DNA from 2 places in the Streptomyces sp. TLI_146 genome. Region 1 is predicted to be linked to the other one. Evidence: riboswitches for the same ligand, from Rfam matches in the RefSeq annotation. Region 1 holds a riboswitch; the other holds the start of a gene.

What was found. A riboswitch is a leader RNA that binds a small molecule or an ion and turns the genes downstream of it on or off. The one in region 1 is predicted to bind cobalamin.
Region 2: another riboswitch for cobalamin. It lies ahead of BX283_RS15010 (prenyltransferase/squalene oxidase repeat-containing protein); the one in region 1 lies ahead of metE (5-methyltetrahydropteroyltriglutamate--homocysteine S-methyltransferase).

The regions. Positions count from the first base shown of each region.
Region 1 covers NZ_PJMX01000001.1:6,768,232-6,773,866, reverse strand. Annotated here, with positions in the region: gene BX283_RS30225 (VOC family protein) at 1-455, shown strand, start outside; gene metE (5-methyltetrahydropteroyltriglutamate--homocysteine S-methyltransferase) at 516-2,837, opposite strand; cobalamin riboswitch at 3,021-3,172, opposite strand; gene BX283_RS30215 (bifunctional nitrate reductase/sulfite reductase flavoprotein subunit alpha) at 3,447-5,635, shown strand, end outside.
Region 2 covers NZ_PJMX01000001.1:3,299,223-3,304,857, reverse strand. Annotated here, with positions in the region: gene BX283_RS15020 (energy-coupling factor transporter transmembrane component T) at 1-125, opposite strand, end outside; gene BX283_RS15015 (SCO2322 family protein) at 143-799, opposite strand; gene BX283_RS15010 (prenyltransferase/squalene oxidase repeat-containing protein) at 799-2,058, opposite strand; cobalamin riboswitch at 2,174-2,311, opposite strand; gene BX283_RS15005 (MBL fold metallo-hydrolase) at 2,499-3,554, opposite strand; gene BX283_RS15000 (aldehyde dehydrogenase) at 3,730-5,196, shown strand; gene BX283_RS14995 (ferredoxin) at 5,196-5,429, shown strand.

The DNA.
Region 1 (5,635 bases):
GCGCCGTCTTCGGCGTGTGGCAGGCGGGCAGCCACGAGGGCTTCGAGGCCAAGGGTGTGCCCGGCTCGTTCTGCTGGGCCGAGTTCTTCACCCGCGACCCGGAAAAGGTCGACGCGTTCCTGCCCGCGGTCTTCCCGTACGGCGCCAAGCAGATGCAGGACGACGCGGCCGACTTCCGGGTCTTCAGCGTGCGTGACGAGATGGTCATGGGGCGCATGAAGATGACGGAGGAGTTCCCGCCCGAGGTGCCGTCGTACGTGAACGTGTACTTCGCGGTCGACAACTGCGACGACGCGGTGGCGAAGGCCACCAAGCGGGGCGGGGTGCTGCGGTTCGGGCCGATGGACACGCCCTTCGGCCGGTTCGCGGCGCTCAGCGACCCGCAGGGCGCGTCCTTCTCGGTGATCGACCTGCAGACGACGCAGGGCGAGATGCCGCAGATGGCCGACGTGTAGCGAGCCGGAAGGGCCCCGGGGTGTGCGGGCACGCGCGCGTGCCCGCACACCCCGGCTGTGTCAAGCCCCCTGCCGCACCTGCGCCCTGACCGTCCGGGCGGCCTCGACGAGGTTCTCCAGGGACTGCCTCGTCTCGGTCCAGCCGCGGGTCTTCAATCCGCAGTCGGGGTTGACCCAGAGCCGTTCCGGGGCGATGGCCGCGAGCCCCTTGCGCAGCAGTGCGGCCGCCTCCTCGGCGCTCGGTACGCGCGGCGAGTGGATGTCGTAGACACCGGGTCCCACCTCGCGCGGATACCCGGCGGCGGCGAGCTCGTCGGCCACCCTCATGTGCGAGCGGGCCGCCTCCAGGCTGATGACGTCGGCGTCGAGGTCGTCGATGGCCTGGAGGATGTCACCGAACTCGGCGTAGCACATGTGGGTGTGGATCTGGGTGTCGGGACGTACGCCCGCGGTGGTCAGGCGGAACGATTCCGTGGCCCAGTCCAGATAGGCGGCGCGGTCCGCGGCGCGCAGCGGCAGCGTCTCGCGCAGAGCGGGCTCGTCGACCTGGATGACCGAAGTACCCGCCGCCTCCAGGTCGTTCACCTCGTCGCGCAGCGCGAGCGCCACCTGGCGGGCGGTCTCCGCGAGCGGCTGGTCGTCGCGGACGAACGACCAGGCCAGCATGGTGACCGGCCCGGTGAGCATGCCCTTGACGGGGCGGTCGGTGAGCGACTGGGCGTACGCGGTCCAGCGCACCGTCATCGGCTTCGGCCGGGAGATGTCGCCGGCCAGGACCGGCGGGCGGACATAGCGCGTGCCGTACGACTGGACCCAGCCGTGCTGGGTGGCGAGGTAGCCGGTCAGCTGCTCGGCGAAGTACTGCACCATGTCGTTGCGTTCGGCCTCGCCGTGGACGAGGACGTCGATGCCCGCCTTCTCCTGGAAGGCGATCACCTCGCGGATCTCGGCCTTGATGCGCTCCTCGTAGCCCTCGGTGTCGACGCGTCCGGCGCGCAGGTCGGCGCGGGCGGTGCGTACCTCGGTGGTCTGCGGGAACGAGCCGATGGTGGTCGTGGGCAGCAGCGGCAGCCGCAGGCGGGCGCGCTGGGCCGGGGCGCGTTCGCCGTACGGCTGGGAGCGGCGGCCGTCGGCCTCGGTGACCGTCGACGTACGCGCGCGTACCGCCGGGTCGTGGGTGAGGGCGGAGCCGGCGCGCGAGGCCAGGTCGGCGCGGTTGGCGGCGAGTTCGGCGGCGATCGCGCCGGTGCCGCCGGTGAGACCGCGGGCCAGGGTCACGGTCTCGGTGGTCTTCTGGTGGGCGAAGGCGAGCCAGCGGGCGATCTGCGGGTCGATGTCGCGTTCGGCCGTCGCGTCGAGCGGGACGTGCAGCAGCGAGCACGACGGTGCCACGTCGACGGTGCCGGCGAGGCCGAGGAGCGTGCCGAGGGCGGCGAGGGACTTCTCGTGGTCGTTGATCCAGATGTTGCGGCCGTCGACGACGCCCGCGACCAGCCGCTTGCCGGGCAGCCCGCCGACGGCGGCGAGGCCGTCGAGGTTGGCGGCGGCCGGTCCCGTGAAGTCCAGGCCGAGGCCCTCCACGGGCGCCTTGGCCAGGACGGGCAGGGCCTCGCCGAGGCGGTCGAAGTAGGAGGCGACCAGCAGCTTGGGTCGGTCGGTGAGGCTGCCGAGCGCCCCATAGGCGCGGGCGGCGGCGTCCAGTTCGGCGGGGCCGCGGTCCTGGACGAGGGCGGGCTCGTCGAGCTGCACCCACTGGGCACCCGCCGCCCGCAGATCGGCGAGCACCTCGGCGTAGACGGGCAGCAGCCGCTCCAGCAGGGCCAGCGGCTGGAAGTCGGCGTCGACGCCGGGTGCGGGCTTGGCCAGCAGGAGGTAGGTGACCGGTCCGACCAGGACGGGCCGGGCCGCGAGGCCGAGCGCCAGCGCCTCGGTGAGCTCGGCGACCTGCTTGCCGGAGTCGGCGGTGAAGACGGTGTCCGGGCCGAGTTCGGGGACCAGGTAGTGGTAGTTGGTGTCGAACCACTTGGTCATCTCCAGCGGCGCCACGTCCTGGGTGCCGCGGGCCATGGCGAAGTAGCCGTCCAGGGTGTCGGTCTCGACGGCGGTGCGGTGCCGGTCGGGGATCGCACCCACCATCACGCTGGTGTCGAGGACGTGGTCGTAGTACGAGAAGTCGCCGGTCGGCACTTCGTCGACGCCTGCCTCCGCGAGCCGGAGCCAATTGGCGCGGCGCAGGTCACGGGCGGTGTCACGGAGGGCGTCGGCGCCGACTCGGCCCTTCCAGTAGCCCTCGATGGCCTTCTTGAGCTCCCGGTCGGGGCCCTGGCGGGGGTAGCCGTACACGGTGGCCCGTGCTGCCGCGGCTGCGGACGTGCTGGTCACGAAACTCTCCTTCGCGAGAATGTCCCGAAATCGACCCTGGTACGGGTCGTGGGCGCGAAGGGATGACGGACAGGGCGGCCCGCGCGGAACGGTGCCCGCGCTCGAACCACCTCTCGTCCCGCCGACCCGCCCACGAGGTCACCAAGATCTCCGCGCGCGATCGGTCGCGCACGGGCAACGGGCAGGTCTTCGGACTCGCGGGCACGCCTGCCGGATTCCCGGCGGACACCTACTGGCCGTCGCTTCCCAGACCCGGCCGGGCCCAGTGCGTATGACGGCGGTCGTTCCCGCTCACCGCTGCGGGGCAGTCCCGGATTCCCACCGGGTTCCCTCTTGCGACGCGCCTGCCTGGCGGGCAGGGCGAACCAGCTGCGAGCGCCACCCTACCCAGACAGGGGGCCGGGGCCACCCCTCACATCGGACGCGCACGCCTCGTGATGTCCGACATCGGAGGCGTGCCGCAGTCGCACACAGGTGCTCACAGCATCGGGGCGCGATTAGTGTGGCCGACGTAACCACTCGTGATCGCCGCACGTGACATCGAAGTAACGGGCATTTCGTACGGTCGGAAACCCAAGGGATCCCGGCCGAGACGAGAGGGGACACCCGTTGACCGCACAGGCCACGCGGGCCGCCACCGAACAGGTGCGCACGGTCTGCTCGTACTGCGGTGTGGGCTGCGGGATGGTCCTCGACATCGCCATGGGGCCGGACGGCCGGCGCACGGTGCTCAAGGCCTCCGGTGACAAATCACACCCGACCAACTCCGGTCGGCTGTGCACCAAGGGCGCGACGACGGCCGACATGCTGGCCGCTCCGGGACGCCTGTCCACCGCGCTGGTACGGGGTGAGCGCGGGGCCGAGCCGGTGCCCGCCGGTGTCGACGCGATGATCGCCGAGGCGGCGGGCAGGTTGCGGGCGATCGTCGACGAGCACGGGCCGGACGCCGTCGCGTTGTACGTGTCCGGTCAGATGAGCCTGGAGGCACAGTATCTGGCCAACAAGCTGACCAAGGGGTTCATCGGCACCAACCAGATCGAGTCCAACTCCCGGCTGTGCATGGCGAGTGCGGGCAGCGGCTACAAGCTGTCGCTGGGCGCGGACGGGCCGCCCGGCTCGTACCAGGACTTCGAGAAGGCGGACGTCTTCCTGGTCATCGGGTCAAACATGGCCGACTGTCATCCCATCCTCTTTCTGAGGATGATGGAGCGCGTCAAGGCCGGGGCGAAGCTGATCGTCGTCGACCCGCGCCGCACCGCGACCGCCGCCAAGGCAGATCTGTTCCTCCAGATCAAGCCGGGCACGGATCTCGCGCTGCTCAACGGCCTGCTGCACCTGCTCCAGGAGAACGGGCACACCGATCCCGCCTTCATCGCCGAGTACACCGAGGGCTGGGAGGCGATGGGCGAGTTCCTGGCCGACTACCCACCCGCCTCGGTCGCACAGACCACCGGGATCCCCGAGGACGACATCCGTACGGCGGCGCGGTGGATCGGCGCGGCCGGGGAGTGGATGAGCTGCTGGACCATGGGGCTCAACCAGTCCACCCACGGCACCTGGAACACCAACGCCCTGGTCAACCTGCATCTGGCGACCGGAGCGATCTGCCGCCCCGGCAGCGGCCCGTTCTCGCTCACCGGCCAGCCGAACGCCATGGGCGGCCGCGAGATGGGCTACATGGGCCCCGGGCTGCCCGGCCAGCGCTCGGTGCTCGTGGACGAGGAGCGGGCCTTCACCGAGGAGCTGTGGGGGCTGGAGCCGGGCACGCTGCGCACCGACGGGGCGGGGCTCGGCACCGTCGAACTCTTCCGGCGGATGGCCGACGGCGACATCAAGGCGTGCTGGGTGATCTGCACCAACCCGGTGGCCTCCGTCGCCAACCGCCGCACCGTCGTCGAAGGCCTGCGGGCGGCCGAGTTCGTCGTCGTCCAGGACGTGTTCGCCGAGACCGAGACCACCGCGTACGCGGACGTGGTGCTGCCGGGCGCCCTGTGGACCGAGGCCGAGGGTGTCCTCATCAACAGCGAGCGCAACCTCACCCTCGCCCGGCAGGCCGTCGACGCGCCCGGCGAGGCGCTGCCCGACTGGCAGATCATCGCGCGCGTGGCGTGCGCGATGGGGTACGAGGAGGCGTTCAGCTACACGGGTCCCGAGGAGGTCTTCGAGGAGATCAAGCGGGCCTGGAACCCGAAGACCGGCTACGACCTGCGCGGGGTGACGTACGAGCGGCTGCGCGCCACGCCGGTGCAGTGGCCCGCCCCGACCACCGAGGGTCCCGACCGCAACCCGATCCGGTACGTGACCGAGGACGGCGGCGGTCCGGTGTTCCCTACGGCAAGCGGGCGGGCCGTCTTCCACGCGCGCCCGCACCTGCCGGCCGCCGAGATGCCCGACGACGACTTCCCGTTCGTGCTCAACACCGGGCGGCTGCAGCACCAGTGGCACACGCTCACCAAGACGGGGAAGGTGGCCAAGCTCAACAAGCTCAACCCGGCGCCGTTCGTGGAGGTGCATCCCCAGGACGCCGAACGCCTCGGCATCGCCGAGGGCGACGGGGTGGAGATCGCCTCCCGGCGCGGACGGGCGGTGCTGCCCGCCGTGGTGACCGACCGGGTGCGGCCGGGGTGCTGCTTCGCGCCGTTCCACTGGAACGACCTGTTCGGCGCGGATCTGAGCATCAACGACGTGACCAGCGACGCGGTCGATCCGATCTCGCTGCAGCCCGAGTTCAAGGTGTGCGCGGTGTCGCTGACGAAGGTCGCGGCGGAGGTGGCGCGGCCCGTCATGCCGGGGACGGC
Region 2 (5,635 bases), 3.5 Mb from region 1:
GTCCGTTCGCCGGTGCGGGTCTTCTTGTGGGGCGCCTTCGCCGTCGGCGGCTGCGGGGAGTCGGTGGGTTCCCCGTCGGGCTTGCTCGCCGGACCTGGCTGCCGGGTGTCGTCGTTCCTGGGCATCCGATGGTTCCGGCCGGTCAGTCGCGGCGGCGGCGGGATTGCCAGATCGCTGCTGCTGCCAGGGCCAGGACTGCCGCGATGCCCGCCAGCAGGCCCAGGGACGGGCCGGAGTCCGAGGACTTCTCCGGAGCGGCGGTGCTGGGCCGCGTGTCCGGCTTCTTCGTCGACACCTGTTCGCCGCAACCCGTGTGCGGGTAGCCCGCGATCGCGCACAGCAGGGCCGCGCTGTTGTAGCGGAGCGGCTTGGCCACCGCGGCCAGGGCGTCCGCCGTCGTCGCGTCCTCGGGGACCTGCGCGCACGCCGTACGCGGTGCCGGGGGCGTCTCGCCGCCCGGCGCGTCCTGCGGGGTGCCGAAGTCGAGCGCGAGGGCGACCCGCTTGCGGCCCGGCTTCGCCGGTGTCGACGCGCACACCTGCGCGAACGTCGGCGCCGAGCGCGGGGTCGCCGCGTCCTTGGAGTCCGCGCTGACCGCGAAGCGGAAGCCCTGGACGTCGCCGTCGGAGGGGTGCGCGGTGGCCGGGCCCTGCGTGGCGTACGTCCAGGTCGTGCCCTGGCGCTCCCAGAACGACCAGTAGCGGTAGCCCGACGCCTGTGCGGGCACCGCCACCGCCCCCGCGCCGAGCGTCAGCGCGAGGGCGAGGCCGGTCACGGCCGTGAGGCGGTGCCCGGACATCACTTCTGTGCGTTCTTCTTGCGCGCGCTGACGAGGAAGCCGACGCCCACGCTCGCCACGAAGAACACGCCGACGATCCACCACACCGACGTGCTGGAGGAGTCGTCCTTCTTCTCGTCGGACTTGGCCTGCTTGGTCTGGTCGGCCGCCTGCGTGCCCGCCGGGGTCGGGCCCGTGGCGTTCAGCTGGGACACCAGGTCCGTGCCGCCGAACTTCCTCGGGTCGGCGCCGGTGGCGTTCGCGGCGAGGACGAGCTGGGCGTACGCGGCCGGGCCGTTCTCCTTGGCCCAGCCGGACGCGTTCTTCTCCAGCCACTGGAGGGACGCCTTGGCCTGGGCCTCCTGGCCGTCGGCGGCGAGGGCCACGACGGCGTCGGCGGTGTTGCCGTAGTCGGGCTGGTTCTCGGCGCCCGGCATCATCGAGTTGAGGTGGCCCGACTTGGCCATGGTGCGGGCCAGGTACGCGGCGCCGTTGTGCGCGGCCTGCTCCGGCGTGGTCGCCTTCTCGCAGGTGGTGCCCTTGGCGTCGGAGTGCCCGGCGGTGGCGGCGAGGCCCTTGCCGTACGAGGCGGTCACGGCGGCGGCGCTGGCGTCGGCGTTCGCGTACAGCTTCGAGGTCTTCAGGTCCGGCTGGTAGGCGAACGCGCCCGAGCCGGGCGTGCTGTCGCACGGCATCGCGAACGTGAGCAGCGCGTCCAGCGGCGACTTGCCGCCCTGGCCGTCCTTGACGGCGGACTTGGCGTCGGCGGGCTTCTCACCGGCGGCGGCGAGGGCGCCGATCACGACCGAGGTGGAGTTGGCGTCGCTCTTGCCGCCGGGGTTGTAGGGCCAGCCACCGTCGGGGTTCTGCACGGTCTTCAGCCAGGAGACGCCCTTCGTCACGGCGTCGGTGTGGTCGCCGAGGGCGACGAGGGCCTGGACCGCGGCGGCGGTGGCGTTGGTGTCGAGCACCGTCTTGGCGTCGCACGGCTTGGCGGCGTCGGCACGGTACGAGGAGAAGCCGCCGGTGTCGCACTGCTGACCCGTCAGCCACGTCACCGCCTGCGCGGCGGGCTTCACGCCGACCGTGCTCTGGGCGAGCAGGGCGAGCGACTGCCGCCAGACGCCGTCGAACGCGGGGTCCTTCGTCCCGTACAGCCCCTGCGGGAGGGTCTTGGCGGGGGAGGACGGCGCCGTGCCGTCGGCGAGGGCGGCCGGGGCGGCAGCGCCGAGGGCGACGGTGGCGACGGCGAGCGCTGCGGCGCAGCGGCGTACGGTCATGGCGGGCGGTGCCTCTCCTGCGGGGGCCGGACGGCGCGGCGGGCGCGGGGGCACGCCGGCTCGTGGCTCCGTGTACCTCGACGGGGCCGGTCATCGGCGTGCTTGCCGGTGACCGCTGAGCCGGTCATGTCCGTCGGGGTGGTCCGGCTTGTCGCGCCGGGCGGGCGACGACATATTCACGGTTGCGGGTCAGCGCCGGATTCGCACCGGCTTTCCCCCGTACGGGCATGGACGACGGGTTCACTGTAGCTTCCGCCTGCGGCGGGCGTGATCCCCCACCCCACCCCTTCCCGAAAGCCCTGGGCGGGCGGCCGGGTGCTTCGTCTGCGGACCGTGCTGGGTTGCTCGCGCAGTTCCCCGCGCCCCTTGAGTGCCGCTGCGCGGCGATCCCCTGGGTGCCGGGGTCCGGGGCGCAGCCCCGGGAAGGGGCGGGGCGGGGGCTAAACCGCCCGGTACGCCAGCGGCGGGCCCGGTACCCCCTCCGCCCGCCCCAGCTTCACCAGTCGCCGTACATGCGCCTCCGCCTCCGACACCGCGATGTTGCGCGAGCCGTAGGGGATCTGCGACCAGGGGCGGTTCCACTCCATCCGGACCGCCAGCTGCCAGGGGGTGAGGGGCTCGGCCGCCAGCAGGGAGAGCAGGTCCGCCAGGCGGGACTCGTGGTGGGCGAGGAGCGTACGGACCCGCCCGGCCGCGTCCGTGAACGTGTGCTGGTGGGCGGGGAGCACCTCCGCCACCCCCAGGCGGCCCACCCGCTCAAGGGAGGACACGTAGTCGCCGAGGGGATCGGTCACCGTCGCGTCGTCGGGGTCCTCGTACAGCCCGATGTGCGGAGTGATCCCGGGCAACAGGTGGTCGCCCGAGAACAGGCGGCCGTGACCCGGGCGGTCCGAGGGGTGCCGCTCCTCCAGGTGGAGGCAGACGTGGCCCGGCGTGTGACCGGGCGTCCAGATCGCCCGCAGCCGGCGGCCCGGCAGCGGCAGCAGGTCGCCGGGGACGATCTCCCGGTCGGGCAGAGCCGCCCGCAGGCCCGGCAGCGACCGGGCGGAACCCCGCGCCCGTGCCGCCCGCAGCGGCGCGAGGTGGTCCTCCGGCGCCCCCACCGCCGTCAGCTTCTCCACGAGATAGGACAGCCAGGCCCCCGGCTCCGCCTCCCGGGTGCGCCGGACCACCGCCGTGTCCGCCGCGTGCATCGCGAGCCACGCCCCGGACGCCTCCCGCACCCGGCCGGAGAGCCCGTGGTGGTCGGGGTGGTGGTGGGTGAGCACCACCCCGTGGATGTCCGCGACCTCGGTGCCGAGCCGCCGCAGGCCGTCCGTCAGCGTGTCCCAGGACGCCGGGTCGTCCCACCCCGTGTCGACCAGGACCGGGCCCCGGCCGGTGTCGACCACGTACACCAGCGTGTGGCCGAGCGGGTTGTCCGGGATGGGCACCTCGATCGAGTGGACGCCCCCGCCGTGGTCGGCCACCCGCGTCCCCCGTGCCATCTGCGTCATGGATCAGCCTCGTCTCCGACCGCCCCGGTGGGCACCGACAGGTCACAGTAGAACGTGTTTCAGTCCGGGCCTCAAGAGGTCTCCCGTCCGTGGACTCCTCATAGGGGAACTGGTATCAGTTCTGGCAGATCTGAAATGCCGTCAGAAAATGGACCGCAGCGGGAGGCGCCACGCCATGACCAGCGATCTCATCGAGCACACCCGGCTCTACATCGGCGGGGAACTCACCGACCCCCGCGGAACCGACGTCATCGACGTCGTCTCGCCCCACACCGAACAGGTCATCGGCCGGGTGCCGCACGCCTCCCGGGCCGACGTCGACCACGCCGTCGCCACCGCCCGCCGGGCCTTCGACGAGGGGCCCTGGCCACGGCTGCCGCTCGCCGACCGCATCGAGGTCGTCACCCGTATCAAGGACGCGATCGCCCTGCGCCACGAGGAGATCGCCCGCTCCATCAGCTCGCAGAACGGCTCCCCGTACTCCTGGAGCGTCCTCGCCCAGGCCCTCGGCGCGATGATGGTCTGGGACGCGGCCATCACCGTCGCGCGCGACTTCCCGTACGAGGAGCGGCGCGCCGGGGTCCTCGGGCCGATCCTGGTGCGGCGCGAGCCGGTCGGGGTGGTGGCGGCCGTCGTCCCGTGGAACGTCCCGCAGTTCGTGGCCGCCGCCAAGCTCGCGCCCGCGCTGCTCGCCGGGTGCTCGGTGGTGCTCAAGCCGTCCCCGGAGACGCCCCTCGACGCGTACATACTCGGCGACATCGCCCGCGAGGCCGGGCTGCCGGAGGGCGTGCTCTCGATCCTGCCCGCCGACCGGGAGGTCAGCGAGTACCTGGTCGGGCACCCGGATGTGGACAAGGTGTCGTTCACCGGGTCGGTGGCGGCCGGGCGGCGCGTGATGGAGGTCGCCGCGCGCAACCTCACCCGGGTCACCCTGGAGCTGGGCGGCAAGTCCGCCGCCGTCGTGCTGCCCGACGCCGACCTGGCGTCGACGGTCGCCGGAGTCGTACCGGCCGCGTGGATGAACAACGGGCAGGCGTGCGTCGCCCAGACCCGGATCCTGGCGCCCGCGAGCCGTTACGACGAGTTCGCGGAGGCGTTCGCGGCCGCCGCCGGGCAGCTGGTCGTCGGCGACCCGCTCGACCCGGCGACCCAGGTCGGCCCGCTGGTCGCCAAACGGCAGCAGCAGCGCTCGCTCGACTACATCCGGATCGGCCAGGAGGAGGGTGCCAAGATCCTTGCGGGCGGCGGCCGTCCGCCGGGGCGGGACCGGGGCTGGTACGTCGAGCCGACGCTGTTCGGCGCCGTCGACAACTCCATGCGGATCGCCCGCGAGGAGATCTTCGGGCCGGTGATCTGCCTCCTGCCGTACGCGGACGAGGCCGAGGCGCTGGCGATCGCGAACGACTCCGAGTACGGGCTCAGCGGCAGCGTGTGGACCGGCGACGTCGAGCACGGCATCGACTTCGCCCGGCGGGTGCGCACCGGCACGTTCAACGTGAACACCTTCAGCCTGGACATGTTCGGCCCGTTCGGCGGCTACAAGAACTCCGGTCTGGGGCGGGAGTTCGGGCCCGAGGGGCTCAGCGAGTACCTGGAGCACAAGATGATCCATCTGCCCGCCGGGTACGGGGGCGAGGCGTGATGGGGGACCGCTGGCACGTCGAGGTGGACCGGAGCGTGTGCATCGGGTCGGGGATGTGCGTGAACACCGCGCCGGAGGGGTTCGGGCTGGACACGGCCCGGCAGTCCCGGCCGCGGGCCGCCGACATCGACGCCGATGAACTTGTCCTCGCCGCGGCCGAGGGGTGCCCGGTGGAGGCCATCAGCATCAGCCTGCTTGAGTCCGGCGAGCCGGTCTTTCCTCCCGAGGAGTGAGCCGTCGTTTGTCTGCGGGCCGTCGGTGGCTGGTCGCGCAGTTCCCCGCGCCCCTGGAAGCGCCCCTTCGGGGCGCCCAGGGGATTGCCGCGCAGCGGCACTTAAGGAGCGCGGGGCTGTGACATTTGCGGCTCCGCCGCGCGGGCGCGATCAGTTGGGGACGGCCCGCAGCCGAATTGCCGGGCCCCGCACCCCTGTTCGAACCT